DNA from 2 places in the Bacillus altaicus genome. Region 2 is predicted to be linked to the other one. Evidence: riboswitches for the same ligand, from Rfam matches in the RefSeq annotation. Region 2 holds a riboswitch; the other holds the start of a gene.
What was found. Region 2 has a riboswitch for S-adenosylmethionine ahead of ACE38F_RS03955 (methionine ABC transporter ATP-binding protein). Riboswitches for the same ligand answer to the same signal wherever they lie in the genome.

Region 1: linked by a shared signal. The riboswitch ahead of ACE38F_RS12520 (hypothetical protein) and the one ahead of ACE38F_RS03955 (methionine ABC transporter ATP-binding protein) in region 2 are both predicted to bind S-adenosylmethionine.

Annotation. Positions count from the first base shown of each region.
Region 1 covers NZ_CM143394.1:2,395,060-2,400,717, reverse strand. The annotation lists gene ACE38F_RS12540 (short-chain fatty acid transporter) at 1-1,216, shown strand, start outside; gene ACE38F_RS12535 (group-specific protein) at 1,257-1,610, opposite strand; gene ACE38F_RS12530 (NAD(P)H-dependent oxidoreductase) at 1,607-2,182, opposite strand; gene ACE38F_RS12525 (SWIM zinc finger family protein) at 2,205-2,594, opposite strand; gene ACE38F_RS12520 (hypothetical protein) at 2,859-3,179, opposite strand; SAM riboswitch class I at 3,218-3,316, opposite strand; gene ACE38F_RS12515 (hypothetical protein) at 3,437-3,628, shown strand; gene ACE38F_RS12510 (YwiC-like family protein) at 3,659-4,381, opposite strand; gene ACE38F_RS12505 (ECF transporter S component) at 4,566-5,267, opposite strand; gene ACE38F_RS12500 (ABC transporter ATP-binding protein) at 5,240-5,658, opposite strand, start outside.
Region 2 covers NZ_CM143394.1:782,706-788,363, forward strand. The annotation lists gene gcvH (glycine cleavage system protein GcvH) at 34-417, shown strand; gene ACE38F_RS03940 (toprim domain-containing protein) at 994-1,338, shown strand; gene ACE38F_RS03945 (thioredoxin family protein) at 1,342-1,650, shown strand; gene ACE38F_RS03950 (hypothetical protein) at 1,803-2,147, shown strand; SAM riboswitch class I at 2,273-2,380, shown strand; gene ACE38F_RS03955 (methionine ABC transporter ATP-binding protein) at 2,559-3,584, shown strand; gene ACE38F_RS03960 (methionine ABC transporter permease) at 3,577-4,242, shown strand; gene metQ (methionine ABC transporter substrate-binding lipoprotein MetQ) at 4,266-5,078, shown strand; gene metQ (methionine ABC transporter substrate-binding lipoprotein MetQ) at 5,153-5,658, shown strand, end outside.

The DNA.
Region 1 (5,658 bases), 1.6 Mb from region 2:
TGAAATGATTACGCATTGGGGCAATGGCATTTGGGGACTTCTTGCCTTTTCTATGCAAATGGCTCTTGTACTCGTGACAGGATCTGCATTAGCAAACGCTCCTCTTATTAAAAAAGGATTAACGAAAGCAGCGAAACTACCGAAAACAAATGGACAAGGTATTATTGCAATTTCAATCGTAAGTTTACTAGGAGCATACGTAAACTGGGGATTTGGTATTGTTGTATCTGTTTTATATGCAAAAGAAGTCGCAAGACAGTTAGAAGGATTAGATTATAGGTTAGCAATTGCTTCTTCTTACTCCGGATTTCTCATTTGGCATGCCGGTCTCTCTGCTTCTATCCCTCTTACATTAGCAACAGGCGGCGAAACGTTAATCAAAACGACAGCTGGAAGTATTAAAGAAGCGATTCCAATAACAGAAACGTTATTCTCACCATACGCTCTCGTTCCAGTTCTTATCTTTCTCGTTACGATGCCTCTTATTAACCGAGCAATGCATCCAGATGAAAAACATACAATTACTGTAGACCCTAGCGTGTTCCATGAAGAGGCTGCCGCTCAAGAAGTAGAGCAAAAAACATTCGCTGAAAAAATGGAAAATAGTATGTTTATTACACTTTGCATCGGATTATTAGGTCTTATTTATATTTTTAACTATTTTAGTACGAAAGGCTTTAACCTTACACTTGATATCGTTATTTTTATGTTATTAATTGCCGGTCTTATTTTCCACCGTACTCCGATTCAATATATTCGCGCTTTCTCTGACTCAACTAAGAGTGCTTCAGGCATTTTACTTCAGTTTCCGTTCTATGCTGGAATTATGGGGATGATGATTGGAGTAAATAGTGAAGGGCTTTCGCTTGGAGGAGCTATTTCTACTTTCTTTATTAGTATTTCAAATGAAACCACATTCCCGCTCTTTACATTTTTAAGTGCTGGCATTGTAAATATTTTCGTTCCATCTGGAGGCGGTCAATGGGCAGTGCAAGCACCAATTATGATTCCAGCTGGCGCTGAACTTGGTGTACCTGCTGCGAAAACAGCGATGGCAATTGCATGGGGCGATGCTTGGACAAATTTAATTCAACCTTTCTGGGCACTACCCGCATTAGCGATAGCTGGTTTAAGCGCTCGTGATATTATGGGATTTTGTGTTGTTAACTTACTATATGCAGGATTTATCATTAGTCTATGTTTCTTATTTATTTAAACGAAAAGCTAGTTTTATACTAGCTTTTTTATATAATAAATCATTCGTTATCTATACAGCTTATTACCTTTCTCCACTCTATCTCGGCATGATTTAATGCTTCATATGTAAACAAATCTTCACACACTTTTTCAATCATATGAGGATTGTTCTTAAGGAAATTCCACTGCAATACTTTAGGAAGAAAATATGTTTCATATTCTTTACTTCCCCTAATCACCTCATCAACTTCTCTTTCACAAATCCCTCTTATTAAATAATCATTTCTTAATTGTATTTGAATTTGTTTTAACGTTTCACTACACTTCTTCAATTGGACTAAACACTTAATATACGTACGAAAAAGTTCGTCATCATAATTGCAACACTTTATAATACGATCGATTTCATTCATAATGTACGAGCCTTTTCTTCTATTTGTAATAGCCATTTTTCACGCTTCTCTAGTTTACTCGTTTTCACAGATTGAAAAACTGACCGTTTTATATCGCGAATACCACAAAAACGTAAAACCCCTCGTTTCATCATAATCCAATCTGCTGATCGATATAATAGGGCCACGTACCATAACGGTGAGTCTAACGTATTAATAACCCACGCCTTCTTTCCTTTCAATAAGCCTTTCGGTAATGATCCCTCATATTTATAAGCAAATCCAGCTACAAAAATACGATCGATAAATCCTTTTAAAATAGCAGGCATGCCCCACCACCATATCGGATATATGAAAAGAAGAATATCCGCCTTCTGCACTAATTCTCTATATCGCTCCGTCTCTTCTTCATGTAATAAATCACGTCTTTTTTTCTCTTCATTAAATACAAGCACTGGATCAAATTGTTCTCTATACAAATCAAGTATTGTAACAGAATGATTTGTTTCCCCAAGTCCTTTTTGCACATGCTCTAAAATCGCCCCGTTTAAGCTTGAAGGATTAGGATGAGCGTATATAATTAGTACGTTCACTACAAAACAACTCCTTCTTTAGTTAAAGTTTCCCCTTCTTTAACATCTTCTCTACAATTCGCACATTTTTCGAACTTTGTAACAAACGATTTAATACTGTTAGTAACTCTTCTTTTTCTAAACCGTTCAGTTTCTCTTTAACCGTACTCTCACCAGCACCTTGAATATCATACACAACTGCCGCCATATGTTTACAATAATTTTCATAAGGACACTCGCAGCTACTTTCTGTAAAATCTTCAAGATCAATAATCACTTCATAGTTTCCTGCATTTCCAGTAACGAAAGCAAATACTTTCTTGTCGTGTATTTCAACATCTTCTACATGTCCCTCTTCATAATATTCATATCCTCTATCTATAATGTACTTTGGAATCGATTTCGTTATATCTTTTAATAAGTACGCATACATCACAACACCTCTTCCTTTAATTCCCTTTTGACTTCCAAAATACTGCATGTTATTCTAATAACTGTCAAGTAGCGAGTCTACGTGACAAAACGACTGACACCTATTCGGCGAAGGTGTCTCTTTTCATTTGCAGCCGATATGAAGTGCCTCTTTCAGGCACATTCAATCTTTGACACTACACACTCAACACCCATTCCCTTGTATCAGGCTGCTTTAGCAGTCTTTTACTCTACATACTTCGTTATTTCAAGACAAAAAGAGAGCCTAGCTCCCTTTTCCCGCTTTATAAAATACCCCTTTTTCAGCATAGCGATATTCATCATCAGCTAAAGTAATTTTCCCATCCAGTTTGAGTTCATCTAATAGTCTTGATAAATAAAATTGATGTAACATTTTTTTAGTGAATTTTCCTTCATGATGCGAAACGATATGTTCTTGAATATCTAACAATGATATTGGCTTATCTTGCTCTATCATATATTCATAAACTGTACTACGCAGTTTTACGTATTTTTCGAGTGTCACAGTACTTCGCAACCCCTTTCTTCTTATTATATGTTTTCGTAATCGGTTTTTTTGCAACAAAAAAACCTCTCCGATAAGAAGAAGTTACGTATATCTTCGTCTTATCTCCCAGAACAAATATGTTCTGCTGGAATTAGCACCTGCATCGCGGTTGCTGGGTTTCATCGGGCCAGTCCCTCCACCTCTCTGGATAAGAAAATATTCACTTTAAATTTAACTATACGTAATTTTATTATAATTGTCAAATAAATATAAAAATTATATTTTCTTCTTTATTGTTCATACTACAAAAAGATGTACAAAAGGAGGCTACTACGTTGAAAAAGAATGCTCGTGGATACGTACAAGATTCTTTTCAATCATTACAAGAAGCGAAACATTGTTTAGAAGATGCATTACAAACTGTTGAAGAAGATTTTAATCGTGCACGTATTGAACAATCCCTTTACGCTGTAGAACAAGCATTACAAAGATGCGATTATACCGTTCATATTTTAGAACAAGAATGAAAACTTCCCATCAAAAGATGGGAAGTTTTTCTAAATGGCATACTTCATCATTATTACCGTTATTATTAAAAAATATACAGAATTAACAATTTCTAAAATCCCTACTTTTAATATAGAAATCTTTTTGCCATACAACATAATGGCCCGAATTACACTTGGTACAAATATGAGTGAACACCATGGATTTATAGCAAATACAATTACCGTCAATACAATATGATATCCCCAACATATAAAACGATACTTCGAATTGTTTTTTTCACGAATCATCGTTTTCACATAAAACGTACTTCCTAAAAAATATAGAAATGAAATAAGCGCAATGAATAATGCTGTTCTATCAATAAATTTCATTGAGAAATAATAACTTATTAAACCACCCATACAGAACACTATAATCGCGCAAATGTCATTTAGTAATGCTCGTTCATTTTTTTGACGAGCGTAATACATATTTACAATAAACAATGGAATCATTAATACTGCGAATAAAAGAATTCGCCATTCATATAATAAAGAAATCATCCCAAATACGAATGCAATGCTAAAATAAACAATTGCAGCGTGTAGAAATTCTTTTTTTCGTCTTTGCCTTATGTACATAAGAAATGGATAAGTAGCTAGATAGATAAAGAACCAGGCTAAAAACAGTGGAATATGATAAAAAGTAGGTTTACCAAGTAATACACTTAATAGAAATGGTATGACAAGCATCGCCCATGCTCCATGTTGCTTCGGAATAACTAACGTCATTAACTATACACCTCCCTCTTGAAAATAGTTCTCACCTACTATTATACAAATAATTTCATATAATAACGGATATATATTGAATCTATTTTTTGACAATAAAAAATGCTCCTTACAATATGTAAGAAGCATGAAAGAGGCAAACGAATATGTAAGTCGCGACCCTACCTTATATGAGTATGCTTTTCTATGTCACGTTATGCTCATCTAATATACCGTATTTCTTTTTAAATCTTGTGAGGATCGTAATCCATGACGTGCTAAATAACAGAAGGAAAATAACATTCGATATCGCGTGACTAAGATCGAATGAAAAACTTGCGACATAGTAAGCAATAACTGTTTCCCACGTTGCTTCCTGTATAAAGCCAAGAAGTCCCCAAAAGTTCATAATCCAGCCAAATAGAAATCCAACGACAAATCCATATATGAGTCGTCCCCATAGTTTTTTCATCAAAAATGTATTTCGGAGTAATCCTGCTATAAACCCGATCATGCCCCAAGAGAACATTTGCCACGGAGTCCACGGACCTTGTCCTAAAAAAATGTTAGATACAATAGCCGCCGTTGCCCCAATCATAAAGCCAGTTTCACTCCCAAAAACAATTGCAGAAACGATAATGACAAAAGAAGTCGGTTGTACACTCGGTAAAATAGAAAATGGTACCCGGCTAACCGCTGCAATCGCCGCTAACACAGCAACGATAACAATTTCACGTGAAACAAACGCCTTCCTTTCAAAACGGACATAGAAAGGTAACATAATGATAGCTAATAAAAACAAACTACTTACCATGTAATACCCGTCCATAATAAGAGTCGTAAAGAGTAGTGTACATATTACAACGGCAAAAACAAATATTATAAATGCAACATATCGTTTGGACACGCTTCGTACACATCCTCCCACGTTAATGCAAATGGCAACTCTCTACGGATGAATCGGTTAATAGATGTTGTATAAAAGAAGTTACCACTAAAGAACTCTTTCGGTGCATCATTCATAATAACTTTCCCGTCAAATAACATCATACATTGATCAACGTATTTCGCTGCAAACTCAATATCATGCGTTGCCATTACAATTGTTGTACCTTCTTTTTGCAACTGTTTAAATAGCTCTCCTATTCTTTCCTTTTTCCATGGATCGAGTCCCTTTGTCGGCTCATCCAGTAATAATAAAGTTGGCTTTGATAATAACGTTGTACATAATGCGAGTAATTGTTGCTCTCCGCCGCTACAATCATGTGGATGGCGCTCTTTAAGTGAATCTAACCAGA
Region 2 (5,658 bases):
TACATAATTAATACATTCACTGGAGGTACAGTCATGAGCATTCCAAATAATTTACGTTACTCTGAAGAACACGAATGGGTAAAAACAGAAGGTAATGCGGTTGTTATCGGTATTACTCATTTTGCACAAGGTGAGTTAGGCGATATCGTATTCGTTGAACTTCCTGAAGTAGGTGCAACAATCCAAGCTGACGAGCCATTCGGAAGCGTAGAATCTGTTAAAACAGTTTCTGAATTATACGCACCTGTAAGTGGTAAAGTTGTAGCAGTAAACGAAGAATTAAGTGACCAACCAGAACTAGTTAACGAATCTCCATACGAGGGTGCATGGATGGTTAAAGTTGAACTTTCTGATGCAAGCCAAGTTGAGAAGTTATTAACTGCAGAAAAATATGCAGAAATGACAAACCAAGACTAATTATAGTCGAAGAAAAAGGACAGCCTTTGTGCTGTCCTTTTTTATGTTGTGTACATAATGAATTTAAAAACATATATATTAATTATTATATAGGAGAACGTTTTTCGTTGAGGATTTATGCCGATTTAGCCACCTCCTAGCCCTTCATGTCTAAGAACCTTCCGTACGAGAAGACAAAAGGCCTCTTCTGTACGAAAGAACCTTAGCCAACAGGGCTAAACAGTCGGTTCCGCTTTTCGTTATGATCCAGCTCCAGCGGCTAGATTGTTCGGTGGCTTCGCGTCTTCCTGCGAGGCAAAAAGCGCCTCTACGTCAGAAGCTCCATCCCCCTCACAATCTGAGCGAGCCGCTTGCGCTTTTCATTGTCCACCTCCAGCGGCTAGAACAGTCGGTCATTTCACTCCTTCACTTGAGGCAAAGAGCGCCTCTAGTTCAGGAGTTCCAATGCCCTCTTGTTCTGAACGAGCCGCTTCTGCTTTTCTTTTGCAAAAATAAACAGGAAACAACATGAAAATAACGAATATACTATATACTAAGTTAAAGGTTGTATAGTATATGGTGATCGGGTGATGACATATGATTTATGTGGAAAAAGTCATTATTGTAGAAGGTAAATCGGATAGAAGAAAGATTGAATCTATTATTCGTGAACCAGTGGAAATTGTTTGTACAAATGGTACAATTGGTTTGTCGAAAATGGATGAGCTCATTGATCAACTTTTTGATAAGGACGTATATGTGCTAGTGGATGCTGATGATGCAGGAGAAAAGTTAAGGAAACAATTCCGAAAAGAATTTCCGCAAGCAGAGCATATTTATATTGATCGCTCGTATCGCGAGGTGGCGACTGCACCTTCTTCACATTTAGCAAATGTATTATGGGGAGCTGACATTGACGTTTATACAGAATATTTACGGTAAGGAATGATAGAAGTGATTGATTGGACAGGTGCCGAAGCTACAGACCTAATAGGAAATGAAGAAAAAACAGTGTTATATGTGTATACACCAATGTGTGGAACATGCCAGTTAGCAAAGAAGATGTTAACGGTCGTCGAGATGACGATTGAAGATTTGAAAATTGGGATGTTAGATTTAAATTATGCCCCGCATTTAGCGAAAGAGTATGGGATAGAAAGTGTACCGTGTTTACTTGTTTTTGAAAATGGGACACTGATGAAGAAAATATATGCATTTCATTCGGTTGAATATTTATATACGGAATTAAAGTAGGCGGCAAAGTTTTTGCCGCCTCGACATATTTCTTGGGAAATATGTCGACATGCGTGATAGATACAGTATTTGTCGAGCGAAAGTAACAGGATTGCTCTTTAATAAGAGGGAATGGTATGTAATAGAAAGTGATATGAGGGATGTGGTTTAGGATGAAATTATATTCTTTGCTTCAATCATTTGTAAATTACGCTAATGGTCAATATCATTTAGAACCGCTTTTAAGGCAAGGAGAAAGAACTGTTAATTTTCGTTTTGGAGATGAATGCTGTTCGTTACAAATTTCAAGAGATTATATAGAACTTTTGAAAGAGGCGAGAGGAACGGAACAAATCGTTTGTTTAGAGGAAGAGGATGTACAAAAATTAGTGACTGGAAATATGAGGTTGCAAACGTTAATGAGTGATGGACGGGTACAATATTCTGGAACGTATCGAACGATGTTATTAGTTGAATCGATGTTTCATATATGTAAACCGATGTCAGTCGGGGCTTAAAATTCTGAAGTTTCTTTTTTTGCGGAAATTTCTGTTGACACGGCGTGTGGATATTGATACAATTCAATTCATAAAATATAGACAATTTCATAAATTTTAAATCAGACGAAAATTTAATCTGATTTCTCTTATTAAGAGAGGTGGAGGGACTGTGCCCTGTGAAGCCCGGCAACCGTCAACTTATGTTGAAATGGTGCCAATTCCTGCAAAGCAAATGCTTTGAGAGATGAGAGAGAGGGATAATGTTGTTATATACGCATATAAACCTTTCTGCTTCTCTAGAAGCGGAAAGGTTTTTTGTTGTTTGAATGCGGAGGATATTCAAATAATAAGAGGAGCTATAACGATGGACTACACGTATCAAAAATAAAAAAATGCGGAGTCTGTCCAAGCAAAAGAGGGGTGAGCATCATGATCTTATTAGAAAATGTAAAGAAAATATATAAGGCAAAAAGCGGTGATGTCACTGCTGTAGATAACGCCAACTTACAAATAGAGAAAGGCGAAATATTTGGTGTTATCGGATATAGTGGTGCTGGGAAAAGTTCGTTAATCAGATTATTTAATCAGTTAGAGAAACCAACTTCTGGCCAAATTACAATTGCGAATCGTGTGATTTCAGCGATTACTGGAAATGAACTTCGTAAGGCAAGACAAGAAATCGGAATGATTTTTCAGCATTTCAACTTACTTTGGTCACGAACTGTGCGTGAAAATATCGCATTCCCACTTGAAATTGCAGGTGTCGATAAGGCGGAGAGAAGAAAACGTGTCGATGAGTTAATTCATCTTGTTGGATTAGAGGGAAGAGGAGACGCGTACCCATCTCAGCTAAGTGGTGGACAAAAGCAGCGCGTCGGGATAGCAAGAGCGTTAGCAAATAATCCACAAGTACTTTTATGTGATGAAGCAACGTCAGCTCTTGATCCAGAAACAACGGATCAAATTTTAGATTTATTATTAGATATTAATAAGCGTCTCGGCTTAACCATTGTATTGATTACACATGAGATGCACGTTATTCGCAAAATTTGTAATCGTGTTGCTGTAATGGAGAGAGGGAAGATCGTAGAAACGGGTCCAGTACTTGACGTATTCCGTAATCCACAGCAAGACATTACAAAACGATTTGTACAGCAGTTAACTGATTCTGAAGATACGAATGAAACGATTGAAAGTTTAATAGAAAAGTATCCAGATGGAAAAGTAATTCGTTTGCAGTTTGTCGGTGAAGCGGTAGAAAGGCCGGTACTTCAAAGGTTAATGCAGCGTGGTGATATAGAAGTTAGCATTTTGCAAGGAAATATCGCACAAACGAATAACGGCTCTTACGGAAGTTTAGTCGTTCATTTAAATGGTGAAGAAACAGCGATCCAGCAAGCAATAGAAGGAATTCATCAAGATCAAGTAGAGCTGGAGGTGATTGCACATGGATAAGTTAATCGCAAATGTTGATTGGAATCAAATGTTAGAAGCAACTGGTGAAACGTTATATATGACGGCAATCGCAGCGCTTGCCACATTTGTTTTAGGACTTATTTTAGGACTATTACTCTTTATGACAGCGAAAGATAATTTATGGGAAAATAAAGCGATTAATACGGTGATTGGAGCGTTCGTAAACATTTTCCGTTCTATACCGTTCATCATTTTAATTATTTTATTAATCCCATTCACAAAGATTCTTCTTGGAACAATTCTCGGAGCGAGTGCAGCGCTGCCAGCTTTAATTATTGGAGCGGCACCATTTTACGCGAGAATGGTTGAAATCGCACTTCGTGAAATTGATAAAGGTGTAATTGAAGCTTCAAAAGCAATGGGAGCAAAAACAAGCACAATCATTTTGAAAGTATTAATTCCAGAAGCGTTACCGGCATTAGTATCTGGTATTACGGTAACGACAATTGCTTTAGTAGGCTATACGGCAATGGCAGGTGTTGTTGGTGCTGGTGGCCTTGGAACACTTGCTTATTTAGAAGGGTTCCAGCGAGGAAATAACGATGTAACAATCGTTGCGACAATTTGTGTATTACTAGTTGTATTTCTCATTCAGTGGATTGGTGATAGTTTAACGACTCGAATAGATAAAAGATAATGAAAAACAGGAGGGTATTTCAAATGAAAAAATTATTACTTACAGCACTTATTACAACTTCAATTTTTGGTCTAGCTGCTTGTGGTGGGAAAGATAAAGATGAAAAGAAACTAGTTGTTGGTGCTTCTAACGTACCTCATGCGGTTATTTTAGAAAAGGCAAAGCCATTACTTGAGAAAAAAGGAATTGAGTTAGAAATTAAAAAATTCCAGGACTACGTGTTACCGAATAAAGCGTTAGCGGATAAAGAATTAGATGCAAACTACTTCCAGCACATTCCGTATTTGGAAAAAGAAATTAAAGATAAAAAATATGATTTTGAAATAGCGGGGAAAATTCATTTAGAACCAATTGGCGTGTACTCTCAAAAATATAAAAGCTTAAAAGAACTTCCAGACGGGGCGACAATTATTATGAGTAATTCTGTTGCTGATCATGGACGTGGTTTAGCAATTTTACAAAAAGAAGGCGTTTTAAAAATTAAAGACGGAGTAGATCCAGTTAAAGCGACTCCGAAAGATATTGCAGATAATCCGAAAAATTTAAAGTTCAAAACGGATATTGAGCCGGGTTTATTACCACAAGTGTATAACAATAAAGAAGGCGATGCAGTTCTAATTAATTCTAACTATGCAATTGATGCGAAATTAAACCCAGAAAAGGATGCAATTGCAATTGAAGGTAGTGATTCTCCATATGCTAACATCGTAGCAGTTCGTAAAGGCGATAAAGATAAAAAAGAGATTAAAGCTCTTGTAGAAGTGCTGCATTCTAAAGAAATTGAAGATTTTATTAATAAAGAATATAAAGGGGCAGTTGTTCCTGTAAAAGAATAATCGTTTGAAGAAGGGCTGGTGTATGCCGGCTCTTTTTTCTAACTACATAACTATAGGGGAGAAGGGGACATCATATGAAAAAGATTATACTGTCAGTTGTTACAGCACTGTCTGTATTTACATTAGCCGCCTGCGGGGGGAAAGAGGAGAATAAGCTTGTTGTTGGTGCTTCTAACGTGCCGCACGCTGTTATTTTAGAGAAAGCACAACCGATATTAGAGAAAAAAGGTATTAAATTAGAGATTAAAAAATTCCAGGACTATGTGTTACCGAATAAAGCGTTAGCGGATAAAGAAATCGATGCAAATTATTTTCAACATATCCCTTATTTAGATAAAGAAATTCAAGAAAAAGGATATAAAATTGTAAACGCAGGAAAAATTCATTTAGAGCCAATGGGCATTTATTCTAAGAAATGTAAAAGCTTGAAAGATCTTCCAGATGGAGGAACGGTTATTATGAGTAATAACGTAGCTGAGCGTGGCCGTATGTTAGCGTTGTTGCAAAAAGGCGGCGTTATTAAATTAAAAGACGGTGTAGATGTTGTTAAAGCGACAGTAAAAGATGTTGTAGAAAACCC